DNA from 2 places in the Mesorhizobium sp. M0119 genome. Region 2 is predicted to be linked to the other one. Evidence: riboswitches for the same ligand, from Rfam matches in the RefSeq annotation. Region 2 holds a riboswitch; the other holds the start of a gene.
What was found. Region 2 has a riboswitch for thiamine pyrophosphate ahead of thiB (thiamine ABC transporter substrate binding subunit). Riboswitches for the same ligand answer to the same signal wherever they lie in the genome.
Positions count from the first base shown of each region.

Region 1: another riboswitch for thiamine pyrophosphate. It lies ahead of thiC (phosphomethylpyrimidine synthase ThiC); the one in region 2 lies ahead of thiB (thiamine ABC transporter substrate binding subunit).

Region 1 is NZ_JAMYTU010000058.1:7,698-17,102, forward strand. Features, by position in the region: gene NKJ40_RS29170 (hydroxymethylpyrimidine/phosphomethylpyrimidine kinase) at 193-951, opposite strand; gene NKJ40_RS29175 (thiamine phosphate synthase) at 942-1,547, opposite strand; gene NKJ40_RS29180 (thiazole synthase) at 1,544-2,317, opposite strand; gene thiS (sulfur carrier protein ThiS) at 2,319-2,516, opposite strand; gene thiO (glycine oxidase ThiO) at 2,485-3,486, opposite strand; gene thiC (phosphomethylpyrimidine synthase ThiC) at 3,483-5,318, opposite strand; TPP riboswitch at 5,424-5,540, opposite strand; gene NKJ40_RS29200 (porin) at 6,078-7,235, opposite strand; gene hemN (oxygen-independent coproporphyrinogen III oxidase) at 8,283-9,405, shown strand, end outside.
Region 2 is NZ_JAMYTU010000006.1:162,107-171,511, forward strand. Features, by position in the region: gene NKJ40_RS08625 (ABC-F family ATP-binding cassette domain-containing protein) at 4-1,824, opposite strand; gene NKJ40_RS08630 (thiamine diphosphokinase) at 1,840-2,484, opposite strand; TPP riboswitch at 2,612-2,726, shown strand; gene thiB (thiamine ABC transporter substrate binding subunit) at 2,770-3,783, shown strand; gene thiP (thiamine/thiamine pyrophosphate ABC transporter permease) at 4,035-5,654, shown strand; gene thiQ (thiamine ABC transporter ATP-binding protein) at 5,651-6,442, shown strand; gene NKJ40_RS08650 (M48 family metalloprotease) at 6,697-8,166, shown strand; gene NKJ40_RS08655 (RNA polymerase factor sigma-32) at 8,180-9,037, opposite strand; gene NKJ40_RS08660 (amino acid ABC transporter substrate-binding protein) at 9,363-9,405, shown strand, end outside.

The sequences.
Region 1 (9,405 bases), on a different contig from region 2:
CGCGATTGGCGGTGCCTGGCTCCCGCCGCTAATCGTCTGCTGAACCGAAGATCATTCACCCATCGACGAAACCAGAGCCACAAATGCGTCAGGATCAGATGCTTTTGTCATAAGCACCGGCCAGCGAACATGACCCTCCGTTGGCTGAAATCGTCGGCGATAAAATGGGGCCGCCTATCGCAAGCCTGATTCTCATATGGGGTGTTTCCAAATCTTTTCGAACACCAGAAGCTTGGCCTGGCGCACCGCTTCCTCAATCGATCCCCCGATCGCCAGATACGCGGCTATCGCGCTGGCCAGGGCACAGCCGGTGCCGCGCATCGTTCTTGCCAGCCGACGAGTGTCAAGGCGCACGGGTTCTTGGTTGGGTCGAACGAGAACATCCGTTGAGCGAGGTCCTGAGCCGTGGCCGCCTTTGATCAGCAGGGCCTGAACCCCGGCGGCGAGCAGTTGTTGTCCTTGTTGAAGCGCGCCGACCTCATCCACCGCTAGCTCTGAGCCGGCAAGAAGCGCCAGTTCGATAAGATTGGGTGTGACGATACGGCAAAGTGGCATCAGATGCTGCTTCATGATGGGGATGGCGCTTGCTTCAAGAAGCGCTCGGCCTGACGTGGAAGCCAGCACCGGATCGAGGACTGCCGGTATGCCCGGATTTTCGCGCAGCACAGCGGCAACCGCGGCGACGATCTCAGCCGTTGCGAGCATGCCGATCTTGACGGCCGCCAGCTTGTTGGCCTGCAGCGCTGCACGCATCTGATCGGCCACCAAACCGGGTTGCAGATGAAGGATGTCCGCGACGATGTCGTGTGTTTGCACCGTCACCGCAGTGACGGCAAGGCAGCTGCGCACGCCCATGGCGGAGAGGGTCTCGATATCGCGCGCGATTCCGGCACCCCCACTGGAGTCCGATCCGCCGACGACAAGTACATGCAACTCCTGCCTCAGCGCCATCGGGCGGTCTCTTTTATCCACTCTCTGGTGCGCGCTTCAGGGTCAGGATTCAGCGTGACGTCGGTGACCACCGCGGCACTGTCTGCCCCAGCCTCGAATACGCCGTCGAGCCGGTCGGGGTTGAGGCCACCGATGGCGACCAGCGGGATCGGCGCGACCCGTCGTTTCCACTCGCTGAGCCGCTCGAGCCCTTGCGGCGCCCATTTCATCTTCTTGAGGCTAGTGGGATAAATAGGCCCCAGGGCTACATAGTCAGGCTCGGCCGCTAGCGCCGTTTCGAGTTCGGCGTGATCGTGGGTCGAAAGCCCGAGCTTCAATCCGGCGTACTTAATCGCCAGCAGGTCAGCCGCAGCCAAATCCTCTTGGCCGAGATGTACGAAGTCGCAGCCTTCCTCAATGGCGAGCCGCCAATAGTCGTTGACGATCAGTTGGCAACCATGGACCGCGCAGACGTCGTTCGCGCGGCGGATTTCCGAGCGCAGCGTGGTCTCGTCCCTATCCTTGATGCGCAACTGAACCAGCTTGACGCCGAGCGGGACCAACCGCTCGATCCAGGCGGCATTGTCGACGATCAAGTAGAAGGGATCGAGCTTCATGAAAAAACCGCCCTGCCGATCGTCGGTGTCGATGGCACTGCGACGTCGCGCGGTTCGAGCATTCCCGAACTGAAAGCCTCACGGCCGGCGTCGACCGCCTTGCCGAACGCACGCGCCATGCCGACCGGATCAGCCGCCTTGGCGACCGCCGTGTTCAGGAGGACCGCGTCAAAGCCAAGTTCCATGACGGTGGCCGCATGCGACGGTCGCCCGAGCCCCGCATCCACAATCAGCGGGACGCCAGGGAAATGGCCGCGCATCGAGCGCAGCGCTGTGATGTTGACCGGCCCCAGCGCCGAACCGATCGGCGCGCACCACGGCATCAAGACCTTGCAGCCCGCCTCCAGCAGCCGCTCGGCGACAACAAGGTCGTCGGTGGTATAGGGAAGTACCGAAAAGCCGTCCTCGCACAGGATGCGGGCGGCTTCGACAAGGCCGAACACGTCCGGCTGCAACGTGTCGTGGTTGCCGATCACTTCGAGCTTGATCCAACTCGTGTCGAAGACTTCGCGCGCCATTTTCGCGGTGGTGACAGCTTCCTTGACGGAGTGGCAGCCGGCAGTGTTGGGCAGGATTCTGACGCCGAGCGAGCGGATCAGTGACCAGAACTTTTCGCCAGCCCTGCCGCCTGCCATCTCGCGGCGCAGCGAGACGGTCACCACCGAGGTTCCCGACGCCTTGACGGCCTCGGCAAGGATGGCCGGCGAAGGATATTGAGCGGTACCGAGAAGCAGGCGGGAGGGAAGCGTTGTCCCGAGAAGATCGAACATGCTAGCCTCCCTGCATCGGCGAGAGGATTTCGATCCGGTCGCCGTCGCTCAACTGGAATTCCGCCCGGTTGGCTTTGTGCACGAGGTCGCTGTTGACGGCCGTCGCCAGCCAATCGCCCTCATAGTCGAGCGCGGCAAGCAGCTCCGCCAGCGTGGTGGCGGCAACCTCATGCGCTTCGCCATTGACCGTTAGTTTCATGGGCAAGCTCCTTGGTTCTGTCTTGACTGAAAATCAGGTCGGCAGCCTGGCGCGCCATGGCAGGGGCGAGAAGAAAACCATGGCGATAGAGTCCATTGATCGCGACGGCAGTTCCAAGTGCCTCCACGCGCGGCAGATTGTCGGGAAAGGCTGGACGGATGCCGACACCTGTTTCAACGATCCCGGCCTCGCCAAAAGCCGGGTGGAGGGCATAGGCGGCACCGAGCAGTTCCATCATCGAACGCGCCGTCACCGGTCCGGAGGACTGGCTTTCAACCATAGTCGCGCCGATCATGAACTGCGTGTCGGCACGCGGCACCGCATAAAGCGGAAAGCGCGGATGCAGCAGCCTGACCGGGCGCGACAGCGAGATATCAGGCGCGCGCAGGATCAGCATTTCGCCGCGAACGCCGCGCAGCCTGTCATCGGCTGCTGCGATTCCAGTGCAGTCGATCTGACGATCGAAACCGGAAACATGCCGGGCGTCGGTGCCGAAGTGGAATTTGACACCCATGGCTGCGAGCTTGTCATGAAGTGCTGCCATCGCCTGGCGCGGGTCGAGATGAGCCTCATATGGGAAGAGCAGTCCGCGCCGGAAGCGGCCGGCGAGGTCGGGTTCCAGGAGCGCAATTTCGTCTTCATCGACACGCCGATGGCCCGACGTGCGGCTGGCGAAGCGGTCGAGCTCGCCGGCATCACGCGGGGGGGCCACGACAAGTGTTCCGCCCCGTGTCACCTGACCCGGCAGCACCGCATCCCACCAGTCGGCAGCGTCACGTCCAAGGTCCAGCACCGGCTGCTCGGCGCTTTCACGCTCGCACCATGGCGCCAGCATGCCGCCGGCGAACCACGACGCATTGCCTCCAAGGCCATGCCGGATCTCGGCGACAGTGACCGTCCCGCCGCGGGCGGCGAGTTCGAAGGCGGCGGTGAGGCCGGCGACGCCGGCCCCCTTTATCAGCACCTTCATGATGGCTTACCTGGCTGAGGCGTGAGCGGTGCGCCGGTCTCGTCCGCTGGCACGTAGAGATCGCCGCCCTCGCGGTATTTCGCCGCCATCGCCGCCATGCCCTCTTTCTGTGCCTCGGCGCGGATGTCGTGAGAGATGCGCATCGAGCAGAATTTCGGTCCGCACATCGAGCAGAAATGCGCCAGCTTGTGCGCCTCCTTGGGCAAGGTCTGGTCGTGGAAGGACCGCGCGGTTTCGGGATCGAGCGACAGGTTGAACTGGTCCTCCCAGCGAAACTCGAAGCGCGCGCGGGAAAGGGCATCATCTCTGGCTTTCGCTGCCGGATGGCCCTTCGCCAGGTCGGCGGCATGCGCCGCGATCTTGTAGGTGATCACGCCGGTCTTGACGTCGTTGCGATCGGGAAGGCCGAGATGCTCCTTCGGCGTGACGTAGCAGAGCATGGCCGTGCCGAACCAGCCGATCATGGCGGCGCCGATGCCTGAGGTGATGTGGTCGTAGCCCGGCGCAATGTCGGTGGTCAGCGGTCCAAGCGTATAGAACGGCGCCTCGCCGCAGACAGCGAGCTGCTTGTCCATGTTCTGTTTGATCTTGTGCATCGGCACGTGGCCGGGCCCCTCGATCATCACCTGGCAATCTTTCGCCCAGGCGATCTGCGTCAGCTCGCCGAGCGTTTCCAGCTCGGCGAATTGCGCCGCGTCATTGGCATCGGCGATGGAGCCGGGACGAAGGCCGTCGCCGAGCGAGAAGGACACGTCATAGGCGCGGCAAATGTCGCATATCTCCGCGAAATGGTCGTAAAGAAAGCTCTCCCGGTGATGGTGCAGGCACCATTTGGCCATGATGGAGCCGCCGCGCGAGACGATACCCGTGACCCGGTCAACAGTCATCGGAATATAGTGGAGCCGCACGCCGGCGTGGATGGTGAAATAGTCGACGCCTTGTTCGGCCTGTTCGATCAGCGTGTCTCGATAGACCTCCCAGCTCAGATCCTCGGCGATGCCGCCCACCTTCTCCAGCGCCTGATAGAGCGGCACCGTGCCGATCGGCACCGGCGAGTTGCGGACGATCCATTCGCGGATGTTGTGGATGTTGCGGCCGGTCGACAGGTCCATCACGGTATCGGCGCCCCAGCGGATCGCCCAGACCATCTTTTCGACCTCTTCCGCCATCGAGGAGGTGACGGCGGAATTACCGATATTGGCGTTGATCTTCACCAGGAAATTGCGGCCGATGATCATCGGCTCGCTCTCGGGATGATTGATGTTGGCGGGAATGATCGCGCGTCCGCGCGCCACCTCGTGGCGGACGAATTCAGGCGTGACGAAGTCGGGGATCGCCGCGCCGAAGGCCTCGCCGTCGCGCTCAAGCTTGCCGTGCAGGATCTCGCGACCAAGGTTCTCGCGGATGGCGACGAACTCCATTTCGGGCGTGACGATGCCGGCGCGCGCATAGGCAAGCTGGGTCACCGCCTCGCCTGACTTGGCCCTGAGTGGCCGGTTGCGAATGGGAAATTCCGGCGTCAGGCGCTCACCGGTCACAAATCCGTTGTCCTCCGGCCGCACGCGGCGGCCGTCATAGGCCTCGACATCGCCGCGCGCCGTGATCCATTCGTGGCGAAGCCGGGCAAGACCGTTTTCAATGCTGGTTTCGACAGTCGGGTCGGTATAGGGGCCAGACGGATCGTAGACGGTGACGGGCGGCTCGCCGGCCGTCGGATGGACGGAGATTTCGCGCATCGGCACCCTGATCTGCGGGTGGATGGCACCGGATTTGTGGATTTTCCGCGAGGCTGGCAGCGGTCCCGTCGAGACGGCGGGCGTGAGGGCATTCATCTTGAGGCTCCTTTGCTCGTTGCATTGGAGACCCAGTTCTGTGCCGGAAGGATGAAAAGACGCTTCTAGCGACCTGCTCGAAACAGGACCTCGGGCGTAAACTCCCGCAAAGCGCTTGCACCGTCCCTACGCCAGTATGAACTGGATCAGGTTCAACGGGTCACTGCGCCGCGAAAGCCAGCAGTATCTCAGCCCCTTGCCGGGACTCCCCTGGTGAATGCCTCAGGTTGAACGGGCGAGCGCTATCTTGTCAAGCGCATTCGGGCCGCGGCGGTGATCGTCGGGCGATCAAACCCGGCAGGCGCAAGATCGGATGGAGCATCACTTGAGAATCGTCTGTTCCTCGATCAGCCTCGCTTATGCTCTGGAGCTTGTTCTCGCGCCCGAATTTCCCAGGGATGGCTGAACGGAGGCGATCCATTTGCGATTTTCAAGTGCATCGGGCCACACCCCACAATCGATCAACAAGTTGAACACCTCCTCACCCGACTGGGCCTTCGAGTTCGGAAAACCCGGCCGGGTACTGCTGGATGGCAGGGTCCGTCACGCGGGCGGAAGGGATGTGGAAATGAAAGAGCTGCGGATCAAAACACATAATCGGGCGATGAATATCGCCTGCGCGATCATCCGGACCAGATCTGATATGAAACATCGTCCGGCCCCGAGATCGAGGCTCCAATCTCGTATAGCTTCATGCGACGTTCTCTTGGAGTGTTGCGGGATTGTTCCGCTCAACCGGAACTCAACCCTTTCATCGCGTTAGAATGAGCGTTCGAAACGCAGGATTCCGGCGACACCGCTCTTCTTGTTGGCGTTGGTCCAGTTCACGTTGGAAGCGTCCACCTTGCCGACGGCGAAGTTGCCGTAGCGGCTATAGTCGAGTTCCGCCGTAACTGTGAAATCTGGAAGAAACGCATAGGCGACGTTTGCAGCGACACCATGGTTCTTGAGCTGATCACCGGAGAGCTGAAGGTTGAACGAAGTTGTCTCGTTGAGCTTGTAAGTGGCGCCAGCCCAGAAAGCCCAGTTCCCACCCCAACTCTTATAGAAGCCGCGACCATGAGCGTCGATGGCGTTCGTGGAGTCGTCGTTGAGCTTGCCGTTGGAACCGTAGCCGAGCATTCCGAACAGCAACAGTTCGTTGGTGACATTGATGTCGACACGGACCTTGGCGGCCACCGATTCGTAGTTGCTATCATAAGCGGCAACGCCGGTGATCGCGCCCCAGCCATGTGTGTATTTCAAGCCGCCGACTACGTGCGGAGAGTAGCTGTCGATTGTGCCGACCACGCCCGAGCCTTCTTCGAGCGAAACCACGGCCGAAAAGCCGTTCCCGGCGTCGAAGTAGTACTGAACCACATTGGTACCGAAAGCGCCGTACGGAACCGGCGTCTGGTTGAGTACGTCACCCGCGCCGCCGATAAACATGTCGAAGGCCGACCAGTCCTTACCAACTCGGAGGCCACCAAGCTGAATCCAGGCGAAAGTCAAGGTGCTGTCTCCGTTGAAGGCATAGGACCGAGAACTGTCCGAAACCGAAGTGTGGCGGTTACCGAAGTTCATGCGGGTTTCGGTGTAGGTCTTCAACGTGCCGAGTTCGGTCTCCTGGCCGGTCCAAGTTTTCAATGTGAAGCGCGTGTTGTTTTGCCATGTGCCCTGATGCTCGCCAGTCCTCACATCCGAGGTTCTTGCGTGGTCAAACAATCCGACATGGCGCAAGCCGATGTCGTAACGGACATAGCCGCCGATGCGCAGGCAGGTCTCAGTGCCTGAAATGTAGACGTAGCCCGAGCCGTAAACGTCGCAGATTTTAACGTACTCAGTCGGGTCAGGCTCGGCAACGGCGGTCACGGCGCGAGCGTCGGAAAAGGCAATCAGTGCCGCAGTTGAGCCGAGGAGGAGGCTCCTAATATTCATTGTTGATCTCCGTTCAAAGAGTAAAAGGAATGGACGTCAGTGAATGAATTTTTGCTAAGGAACCAGTCGATAACGATGCGCATTGAGTGAATTTTTGAGCAGTTTTGATGCGCTCGTCATGCCAGATGTTCATGAGAAATTGAGAATACTATTGGGTATTATTGTTACAGATATGCAATTGTTATTACAAATATAATTATTGCCGAAACGACGCCATTCAACATTTCTGTACAAACCATCACCGTCATCTCCGCTAGTTGTGGGCGGGCCGTCACAAAGGCTTCTACTGCAAATGACGTGCCATCCTGACGACGCAGCTGCGGCTTGAAGCTCAAGTGTGCCGGCGGACCTTGGTTCGCTCTTCCTTCCTTTCTGCCTTGCGGATCAACCCAAGCACGAACGGCAAACGTTTCGGCTACGGTTCGTCTGTTCGCTTCGCGACAGTTTCGTTCAATGGCGACAGCTTTGTTTGCTGTGAGCCCCGACGTTGAGACATCATGCGGCGGGCACCGCTCGGTACGACGCCGTCATTTTGGCGAGCGCGATGGTCGGTAATCACGCGCTGAACGCGCAGCCTTGCCTTCACCACGGAGTCCGTAGGCGCGCCAGCCTTGGCATTGCGGCGGACCTGACGGTCGCGTCGAGCAGGCTCTCGTCCTGATAGACGGCGCGCCACAGCTAATGCTTCTTGCCAGCAATTCACAAAACGAGCTCATCGAGATGCCAGAGATCACCATGGGGCTGCGCTAGCTGGCGAGCAAAGTCTGGTCCCAACGCGGTGTTATCTCGTTGGATGCGGCAGCCGCTCAGCAGAATCTACGCGACCAGGCGCACGCTGAAGGGAAGGGATGGTGGAACCAAACGGTACGCGTGAGGGTCGCGGCGGGAACAGCCATGGCCAGTCGCTGACCGTCCAGCCAAGACTGAACGGCCGCTATTGCTGCGAAATACAAGTTTCGAGCCCAAAGCGGAACGGACTGACATAGCGCAAAGACACAGGCGAGCGCAGCGGTAAGGTTGGTGGTTATCAGCATGGGACGGTAACTGTTGCAGACCACGAAATATCGAGAGGCCCGGCTGCCTTGGTACACTATCTATCCGACTGTGTCGGAGTTCTCTGGGGCGGTCGGCGCCGAGGCTTATGAGGAATGGCTCAAGAACCTGCCGGCTGACGGTCCGGTGTCACTCTATCTGCACGTTCCGTTCTGCCGATCAGCGTGCTGGTATTGCGGCTTCCCCACCACCATCACCCGCCATGATGCGCCGATCCTCAACTATCTGGCGACCCTGCGTGAAGAGATCCGTCTGGTTGCGGAGCGAGTGCCGCAGACGTTGCCCGTGAGCGACATACATTTCGGCGGCGGAACTCCGTCTCTCATAGGACCACCCGAGTTCCTCGCTCTGATAGAGTTCCTGCGACGCCGCTTCGCTCTGTCGAAAACAGCTACGGTCGCCATCGAGATCGATCCACGCACGTTCACGGTCGAGATGGCCGAGGCCTTAGGAGCGGCCGGCGTGAACCGCGCGAGCCTCGGCGTGCAGAGCTTCGATCCAATCGTTCAAAAAGCGATCAACCGGATCCAGAGCGAGGCCCAGACGTCGGCTGCCGTGGAAATGCTGCGCCGGCACGGCGTGAGCCGCATCAACTTCGATCTCATCTTTGGTCTCCCGCATCAAACGGTGCAATCCTGCGTCGAGACAGCGAGGGCGGTGGTCGCCATGCGCCCCGACCGGCTTGCGGTGTTCGGGTACTCGCACATTCCATCCCAGATAAAGAATCAGCGCCTCATCGAGGAGGAATTTCTGCCGGACAGCGCTGCCCGCGCTGAACAGCATGCGGCTGTGGCCGTGACGCTGATTGCCGCCGGCTACCGAGAGATCGGGCTCGACCATTTCGCCTTGCCGGACGACGAGCTCGCGCTGGCACAGAAAACCGGTCGCCTGCGGCGTAACTCGTTGGGCTACTCGGCCGACACCTGCAGAACCCTGATCGGTTTCGGAGCGTCGGCTATCGGCCGCATCGGCCAAGGGTACGTTCAAAACGAAGTTACACGGGATTCCTACATCCAGCATATCGCAGCTGGCCGTCTGGCGACGTCAAAGGGCTATCGCCTCACCGACGACGACCGCGTGCGAGCCGCAATTATCGAGCAACTAATGTGCGATCTCG
Region 2 (9,405 bases):
CTCTCATCCCTCCATCTCTTCCCTTAGCATCTCGAGTTCCAGCCATTCCTCCTCGAGCGCTGCCAGTGTGACGCGCTCCTTGTCGAGCGCGGCAATCGTCTTCTGGAACGAGGCCGGGTCGCGCTCGTAATAGGCCGGATCGGCGATGTTGTTCTCCAGCCGCGAGATCGAGGCCGACACCGCCTCGATCTTCTTGGGTAAGGTTTCCAGCGCGAATTTCTGCTTGAACGACAGTTTCTTCGCCGGGCCCTTCGGTGCGGCCGCTTCGTTCCTGCTTGCCGCCGTCGCTTCACCGGCTTCTGCTTTTGGCCGCGCCCTGCGGTCGTCCAGCCTGGTGCCGCCGCGCTGCGCCAGCATGTCGGAATAGCCGCCGGCATATTCGATCCAGCGGCCGTCACCATCCGGCGCGATGATGCTGGTCACGGTGCGGTCGAGGAAATCGCGATCGTGGCTGACCAGGATCACCGTGCCGGCAAAACCGGCGACCAATTCCTGCAGCAGCTCCAGCGTCTCCATGTCGAGGTCGTTGGTCGGCTCGTCGAGCACAAGCAGGTTTGCCGGCCGCGCCAAAACGCGTGCGAGAATCAGCCGTGCCCGCTCGCCGCCCGAAAGCTCGCGCACCGGCGTGCGCGCCTGTTCCGGCTTGAACAGGAAGTCTTTCATGTAAGAGACGACGTGGCGCTGCTCGCCATTGATGACGAGGTTCTCGCCGCGCCCGTCGGTGAGATACTGCGCCAATGTCTCCTGCGGGTCGACGGCTTCGCGCTTCTGGTCGAGCGTGGCGATCTCCAGATTTGTGCCGAGCCGCACCGTGCCCGCGTCCGGCTTCAATTCGCCGGTCAGCATCTTCAACAGCGTCGTCTTGCCGGCGCCGTTCGGCCCGACCAGGCCGACGCGATCGCCGCGCTGGATGCGGGTCGAAAATCCCTTGACCACGGTCAGATCGCCAAAGCTCTTCTCGATGTTCTTGGCTTCGATCACCAGTTTGCCGGATTCGGCGGCGTCGCTGGCTGTCATCGTCGCCGCACCCTCGGCGCCGCGGTGGCCGCGAAAGCGCTGGCGCATGGTCTGCAACTCACCGAGCCGGCGCATGTTGCGCTTGCGCCTTGCCGTCACGCCATAGCGCAGCCAGTGCTCCTCGCGCACGATCTGGCGACCGAGCTTGTGCTGCTCGCGCTCTTCCTCTTCCAGCACCGTGTCGCGCCATTCCTCGAAATAGCCAAAGCCCTTGTCGAGACGGCGGGTCTGGCCGCGGTCGAGCCAGATTGTGGCGCGTGACACGCGCTCGAGAAAACGACGGTCATGCGAGATGACGACCAGTGCCGAGGAGGTGCGGGCAAGCTCCTCCTCCAGCCATTCGATGACCGAAAGGTCAAGATGATTGGTCGGCTCATCGAGGAGGAGAATGTCGGGCTCGGGCGCCATGACGCGGGCGAGGGCGGCGCGCCGCGCCTCGCCGCCGGAGAGATCGTTCGGCCGTTCCTCGCCGGTCAGGCCGAGATGCTCCATCAGATAGGTGGCGCGGTAGGGATCGTCGGCCGGCCCGAGCCCCGCCTCGACATAGGCGCGGACAGTCGCAAAGCCGTCCATGTCGGGCATTTGCGGCAAGTAGCGCACGGTCGCCGAAGGCTGGCGGAAGACTTCGCCGTCCTGCGGTTCGATCAGCCCGGCGGCTATCTTGAGGAGCGTCGACTTGCCAGAGCCGTTGCGGCCGACCAGGGCGATCTTGTCACCAACTGAGGCCGTCAGGGCGGCACCGTCGAGCAGCGGCGTGCCGCCAAATGTCAGCTTTATCCCGTCGAGATTGAGAAGCGGCGGCGCCATGTCAGCTTTCTGGGCTCAGCTTTCCGGAAGAGGGTAGGGATGCGCGAGCAGCAGCGCGCGGCCGCTGGCCAGCGCGATTTCCAACCGGCCCCTGACCTCGTTGGAAATGGTCAGCGACGAGCCGAACGCAACCTCGACATGGTCGAGCGGCCATTTGGCACCGGTGACGCTCAGGCCGGCGAGATCGGAGAAGCCGAGCACCGAAAACAGCGTGCCGTCGGCATAGTCGAAGCCAGTCTTTCCCGGCAGCAAGGGAATGCCTTCCTGTGCGCCGCTGGTCAAAAGCACTTCCGTCCCGCCTTCCGCCAGCCGGACGCTCAGCGCCAGATGCAGGAAGATGTGGTCGGTACGTTTGCCGCCGAAGGCGCCTGCGAGCACAAGGCTGGTCGCACCACGTTCGAGTGCGGCGGCGATAGCGAGTTCACCGTCGGTCTTGTCTTTTTCGGCGGGAAACACCTGCCGTGGCACGGCGGCCAGATCCTCCGGCAACTCGGCAGGCACCGAATCGAAGTCGCCGACCCAAAGTTCCGGCCTCAGGCCCAGCATGCGGGCATGGCCGATGCCGGCATCGGCAGCGATGACGCGGGAGCCTTCGACCTGGCGGTCGAGCAGCGGCGTGCGGATGAGATCGCCGCCAAGCAGGATGGTGAATGTGCTCATATCTCGTGGCCCTTACCAGCCCTGCCCCGGAAACGGAAGATGAAACGGCAGACGAAACGGAAGGCTGGGCTTTGGATGCCCGGCAAACTTCCGCTTGCGCAGCACTTCGGCCGGGCCTATGTGTCGCAACGCTCTAACGGGGTGCCGGACGCGATTTTCGCGGACCGGCTGAGAGGCAAGACTGCCAACCCGCTGAACCTGATCCGGTTTGTACCGGCGGAGGGATTAGACGTTTCGGACAGCCCGACGCCTCAATTCCTTTCAACGCGAACGAAGGAGGCGCCGATGCGCAGTTTTTTCCACTCTCTTGTCTCAATTGTCCTGCTTGCGGCATCCGCGCTCGCCCTGCCAGGGCAGGCATCGGCACAGGATAGACTGACGGTCTATACCTATGAAAGCTTCACCGCCGATTGGGGTCCGGGACCGGCGGTGAAGAAGGCCTTCGAGGCCGAATGCAGTTGCGTCGTCGAATTCGTCTCGGTCGCCGACGGCGTGGCGCTGCTCAACCGTGTGAAGCTGGAAGGCGCCGCGACCAAGGCCGATATCGTACTTGGCCTCGATACCAATTTGACGGCGGATGCCAAGGCAACCGGCCTGTTTTCGCCGCACGGCGCCGTGTCGGGCGTCAGTGTGCCGGGCGGCTGGAGCGACGATATTTTCGTGCCGTTCGACTATGGCTATTTCGCCGTCGTCTACGATACCGAAAAACTGAAGAGCCCGCCGAAGAGCCTCAGGGAATTGGTCGAGGGCGATGCCGGAGAGAAGATCGTCATCCAGGATCCGCGCACCTCGACGCCGGGCCTTGGCCTGCTGCTGTGGGTCAAGTCGGTCTATGGCGACAAGGCGCCGGAAGCCTGGGCCAAACTCAAGGCGAAGGTGCTGACGGTAACGCCGGGCTGGAGCGAGGCCTACGGCCTGTTCACCAAGGGCGAGGCGCCGATGGTGCTGTCCTACACCACCTCGCCGGCCTACCACATGGTCGCCGAAAACACCGAGCGCTACCAGGCGGCGTCCTTCGAGGAGGGCGAATATCTGCAGATCGAGGTTGCGGGGATCACCACCAAGGGTGCGAAGAACCCGCTGGCAGAAAAGTTCATTGCCTTCATGACCGGACCGAAATTTCAGGATGTCATTCCCGAAACCAACTGGATGTTCCCGGCCGGCAAAACCGACAAGCCGCTCAACCCGGCGTTCGACAAGCTGGTCAAGCCGACCAAGACCTTGCTGTTCAGCCCGGAAGACGTCGCGGCCAACCGCAAGGCCTGGGTCGATGAGTGGCTTGCGGCGATGAGCAAGTAGGGCTCAAGCCTCGTCGGATGTTTGCGCCAAGCCACCCCCCTCTGGCCTGCCGGCCATCTCCCCCTCAAGGGGGGAGATCGGCAGCTTTGTCGCCTCTCCTCGTCCTGCCACTTGTGAGATTGGCGAAGGCGGCTGAGTGCGCAATCTCCCCCCTTGAGGGGGAGATGGCCGGCAGGCCAGAGAGGGGTGGGCTCGGCCATTGCCAGGTATTTCCTTCGATCAACACCTGTCGTAGTGTCGGGTAGCGCGACATGCATACGCGTCATCCGGCCGATCCCCGCGTCACTGCCGGCATCGTCGCGCTCGCCGCCATCGCGCTGCTGATCGGCGGTGCATTCGCCGGGCTCGTCGTCGAAGCCACACGCGACCTGTCCGGCGCCGCCTCCGCTTTCGATTCCTATCTCTTGCGCGTCGTCCGTTTCACGCTCTGGCAGGCTCTGCTGTCGACCCTGCTCTCCGTCGCACCGGCGCTGTTCGTCGCGCGTGCCCTGTCGCGGCATCCGCGTTTTTTCGGGCGAGGCTTCATCCTCCAGCTTTTCGCCGTGCCGCTGGCGCTGCCGGCCATTGTTGCCGCACTCGGTGTCTTGGCACTCTATGGCCGCGCCGGGTATTTCGCCGGCACGCTCGGCGCGATTGGCGGCCAGAGCTGGCCCGGCATCTATGGCCTGTCGGGCATACTCGTCGCCCATGTCTTCTTCAACCTGCCGCTGGCGACGCGGCTGTTCCTGGAGGCGTTGCAGACCGTGCCGGCCGACCAATGGCGGCTGGCGAGCCAGCTTGGCATGGGTGCTGCGCCGGCCTTCCGGCTGATCGAATGGCCGCCGCTGCGTGCGGCCTTGCCGGGCGTTGCCGGGCTCGTTTTCATGCTGTGCATCACCTCCTTCACCATCGTGCTTACGCTCGGCGGCGGACCCAGCGCGACGACGCTGGAGGTTGCCATCTACCAGGCGCTGCGTTTCGACTTCGACCCGGCGCGGGCTGTGACGCTGACCCTGCTGCAGATTGCCCTGACCTTCGTCGTCGTGCTGGCCTTGACGCGGCTCGGCGCCAATATGGTAGGGGATGCCAATCTGCCGGTGGCGCCGCGCCGGTATTTTTCAGCCGGTGCGGCCGAGACCGTGCTGAACGCATTGGCGATCGGGCTGGCACTGCTGTTTGTCGCCGGGCCGATGGCGGCCACGTTGGCAGCCGGGCTTGGCGCCGATCTCGGCCGCCTGGCCGGCGAGAGCGCGGTGCGGCAAGCGACGGCGACCAGTGCCGTGCTCTCCCTCCTATCGGCGCTGCTCTCTGTGGCGTTGTCGCTGTCGCTGGTCATGGCGCGCCGGGCGCTGGCGCTCACCCGGCGGCAGGGCCGGCGGACACTGCTCGAACATCTGGCCGACACCGGTGCGGGGTTCGTCCTGGTGGTGCCGCCTATCGTCATCGGCGCCGGCTGGTTCCTGCTCTTGCGCACCGTCAGCGATGTCTTTGCGATCGCCCCTGTCATGGTCGTTGCGGTCAATGCGGTGATGGCGATGCCGTTCGCCATCCGCGCCATCCGCCCTGCCTATGACGCGTCGAGCGAACGCCACGAACGGCTCTGCGCACAGCTTGGTATCTCGGGCTGGAACCGGTTGCGGCTGGTCGACTGGCCGTCGCTGCGGCGGCCGCTCGCCACCGGCTTCGCTTTCGCCATGGCGCTGTCGCTTGGCGATCTCGGCGTCATTGCGCTGTTCGGCAGCGATTCCGTGCAGACCTTGCCCTATCTGCTGCTGGCGCGCATGGGCAGTTACCGCACTGAGGATGCCGCCGGCCTGGCGCTGCTGCTCGGCCTTGTCTGCCTGGCGCTGGTGTTGGCCGCGGACTGGCTGGGAAGGGGCGAGAAATCATGATGCCGACCAGCCCGGAACGGTCCATTTCGGTGGAAAAAGGCGCGGCCGTACGACTCGATAATGTCTCGTTCAGCTATGGTGAAACGCCGCTTGTATTCGATGTCGATTTCCCGGCGTCGGAAATCACCGCCATCATGGGGCCGAGCGGTTCGGGAAAGTCGACGCTGCTCAATCTGGTGGCCGGTTTCGAGACGCCGCGGTCGGGCCGCGTGCTGATCGGCGGCGCCGACGTCAGCACTGCGCCGCCATCAGCGCGGCCGGTATCGATGGTGTTCCAGGAAAACAACCTGTTTGCCCATCTTTCCCTCGAGCAGAATGTCGGGCTCGGCCGCTCGCCTTCGCTCAGGCTGAGCGAGGCTGACCGCGCCGCAATCGCCGCAGCGCTGAAGCGCGTCGGCCTTGCCGGCAAGGAAAGCCGGCTGCCGCGCGAACTCTCCGGCGGCGAGCGGCAGCGCGTCGCGCTCGCCCGGGTCCTGGTGCGCGACCGGCCGGTATTGTTGCTCGACGAGCCGTTCGCTTCGCTCGGACCGGCACTGCGCGACGACATGCTCGACCTGGTGGCCGACGTCCATTCGGAGCAGCGCATGACGGTGCTATTCGTCACGCACCAGCCGGAAGATGCGCGCCGTATCGGCCAAAACATGGTTTTCCTGGATGGTGGCACAGTTGCCGCGACGGGCACCGCCGCTGATTTTTTCGTCGGGGCTGGACCGGAGGCATTCCGACGCTATATCGGCTCGGGTCCGTTTGCGGCTGGATCACGAGATGTTGCCCGGAAGCGGACATAATTTATGGTCAAACCGGCAGAAGGCGAAGCGGCGCTTGCTTGCCATGGTCGAGGTAGTGTGGCTAGGTCCGCCAGGAGCTGGTCCGGCTTAGACCGTGATTTGCCCTTGCTGCCTCGTATCTGTCGGACGCACGAAGGACGCCTTAGCACTTGATTTTGCGCGTGATGCTTTCCGGAAATCGCGCCCGATTTTCGCGGTCACGTCCCAGGACTTGAAAGGAAGCCGATCTGCCGACCGGCATCGACAATCGGAGGGTGAAACCGCTGGCGCGCTTTCTGGCGCTGGCCGGTCTTGCCGTGGCGCTGGCAAGCTGCCAGATGTTCACGCCTCCCGACGTGCAGGAATCGGGCTTCCAGCCCTCAGACAAGCCGATCACGGTCGACAATGTCGCCGCCAACAGCAAGCTCGCCCAACTGGCGAAGGCGCAGCACCCGCGCATCCTTGCCACCTATGGCGGTGAGTATTCCGACCCCAAGCTCGAGCGCATGGTGGCCAAGGTCGTCGGCAGACTGACCGTGGTGTCGGCCAACCCGACCCAGACCTACCGCATCACCATCCTCAACTCGCCCAACGTCAATGCCTTCGCGCTGCCGGGCGGCTATCTCTACATCACCCGCGGCCTGCTGGCATTGGCCAACGATTCGGCCGAGCTTGCCGCCGTCATTGCGCATGAGATGGGCCACGTTACGGCCAATCATGGTCTGCAGCGCCAGCAGCTGGAAGCGGAAGAGGGGTTGGCGACCAAGGTCGTTTCGGATGTGCTCGGCGACAACCCGACGGCCAAGGCGGCGCTGGTCCGCGGCAAGCTTAGGCTGGCGCAGTTCTCGCGCAATCAGGAGCTGGAGGCCGATGCCATCGGCATCAAGTCGATCGGCGAGGCCGGTTTCGATCCCTACGCCGCCGGCCGCTTCTTGCAGTCGATGTCGGCCTATACCGATTTCCGTTCCATCAGCGGCGCCACCGACGCCAGCCTCGACTTCCTGGCGACGCACCCCAACACGCCGCAGCGTATCGATCTCGCGCAGCGCCACGCCCGCCAGTTCGGCGCGCCCGGTGTCGGGTCGCGCGACCGCGATTCATTCCTTGCTGGCATAGACGGGCTGCTTTACGGCGACACGCCGGAGGAAGGCTATGTGCGCGGCGAAACCTTCCTGCATCCTGGCCTCGGCGTGTCGTTCTCGGTGCCCAACGGCTTCATCATCGACAATTCGGCGGCGGCGGTGACGGCGACAGGCCCGGGCGACATCGCAATCCGCTTCGACGGCGTCTCGATCGACAAGGACCGCTCGCTGACCGACTACATCCGCAGCGGCTGGGTTGCCGGCCTCGACGAGAGCAGCGTGCGCCAGGAGACGATCAACGGCAACGAAGCGGCAACCGCGCATGCCGGTGCCGATGGCTGGCAATTTGACATTGCGGTGATCCGCGCCGGCGGCCAGGTCTACCGCTTGCTGACCGCGGCGCCTTCGGCCAGCACCTCGCTGAGCACGGTGGCGCGCTCGGTCAGCGGCTCGTTCCGCATCCTGAGTGCTGCCGAGAAGGCGGCGTTGAAGCCGCTGCGTATCCGCATCGTCACGGTGCAGCCCGGCCAGACCATGGGCTCCCTGGCCGCACAGATGGTCGGCGTCGACCGCAAGCTGGATCTGTTCAGGGTGCTCAACGCGCTGTCGCCGGGTGCCGCGGTTTCGGCCGGCGACAAGGTCAAGATCGTCACCGACAAATAGCAGCTGACGCGATTCAGGCTGCGAGAAATTCCGGATTCTGCTTTACCAGCGCCGCCTTGAGTTTTTCCATGGCGCGCGCCTCGATCTGGCGGACACGTTCCTTGGAGATGCCGAGCGTTTCGCCGAGTGCTTCGAGCGTCGCGCCCTCGTCGCTCAGCCGGCGCTCCTCGATAATCCTGAGTTCTCGCGCATTGAGCGCGCCGAGTGCCGTCTTCAGCCAAACCGAGCGGCGCTCGACGTCGATCGTATCGCCAACGACCTCGTCGGGCAGCGGATCATCCGAAACCAGGAACTCCATCCGCTCGGTTGCGCCCGCATCGTCGGCAAGCGGCGTGTTGAGCGAGCTGTCCGGCGCCGAAAGCCGGGAATCCATCATCGCCACATCGGCCTCGGAAACGCCGAGAGCCGCCGACACTTCGCGGTAGAGCGTGGCATTCGACGTCTGCTCGGCGCCGTTTGCCAGGCGGGCGCGCAGGCGCCGCAGGTTGAAGAACAGCGCCTTTTGCGCCGAGCTGGTGCCGCCGCGCACGATCGACCAGTTGCGCAGGATATAGTCCTGCATCGAGGCGCGGATCCACCAGGTCGCATAGGTCGAGAACCGCACCTCGCGCTCGGGCTCGAAACGGGCCGCTGCCTCCAGCAGCCCGACATGGCCTTCCTGGATCAGGTCGCCCAGGGGAAGGCCGTAGTGGCGAAACCGCGACGCCATGGAAATGACCAGCCGCATATGCGCGACGGTGATGCGGTGCAGCGCGTGCTGGTCATTGTTTTCCTTCCAGCGCAGCGCCAGGAGATGCTCTTCGTCACGTTCCAGATAAGGGGCTTTCATCGCCGCGCGAACCATGGTCCGTCCTGCACTGTCTTGCATCATGCCGCGCTCCTGCTTCAGGCGTTGCGGTGCGATCGAATCGTGAGTTGGCGCCGATGGTTGAAATGGCGGCACCGCGCCCTACAACAGCCAAGAACGTGCCATGCGGGGGAATGTTCCCCCGGACTGTCATGTCGATTGCGCTGTTCCAGGCGATTCACCACCGGCCTTGACTCAGCCGGATGGCGCCGGGAGATGCTGGTTGAGAATGGGATTTCAAGGGCGCGAGATTTTTGAAATTTAGTTTCTTATTCTGGCATCGCGCATCTGTCATTTTCCGGCACTCGCAATGACGCCGGACATCGGCCAAGGACGGGATCACAGAAAAATGAAATGGCTCAAATCGCTCATTGTCGCCGGAACGCTGCAGC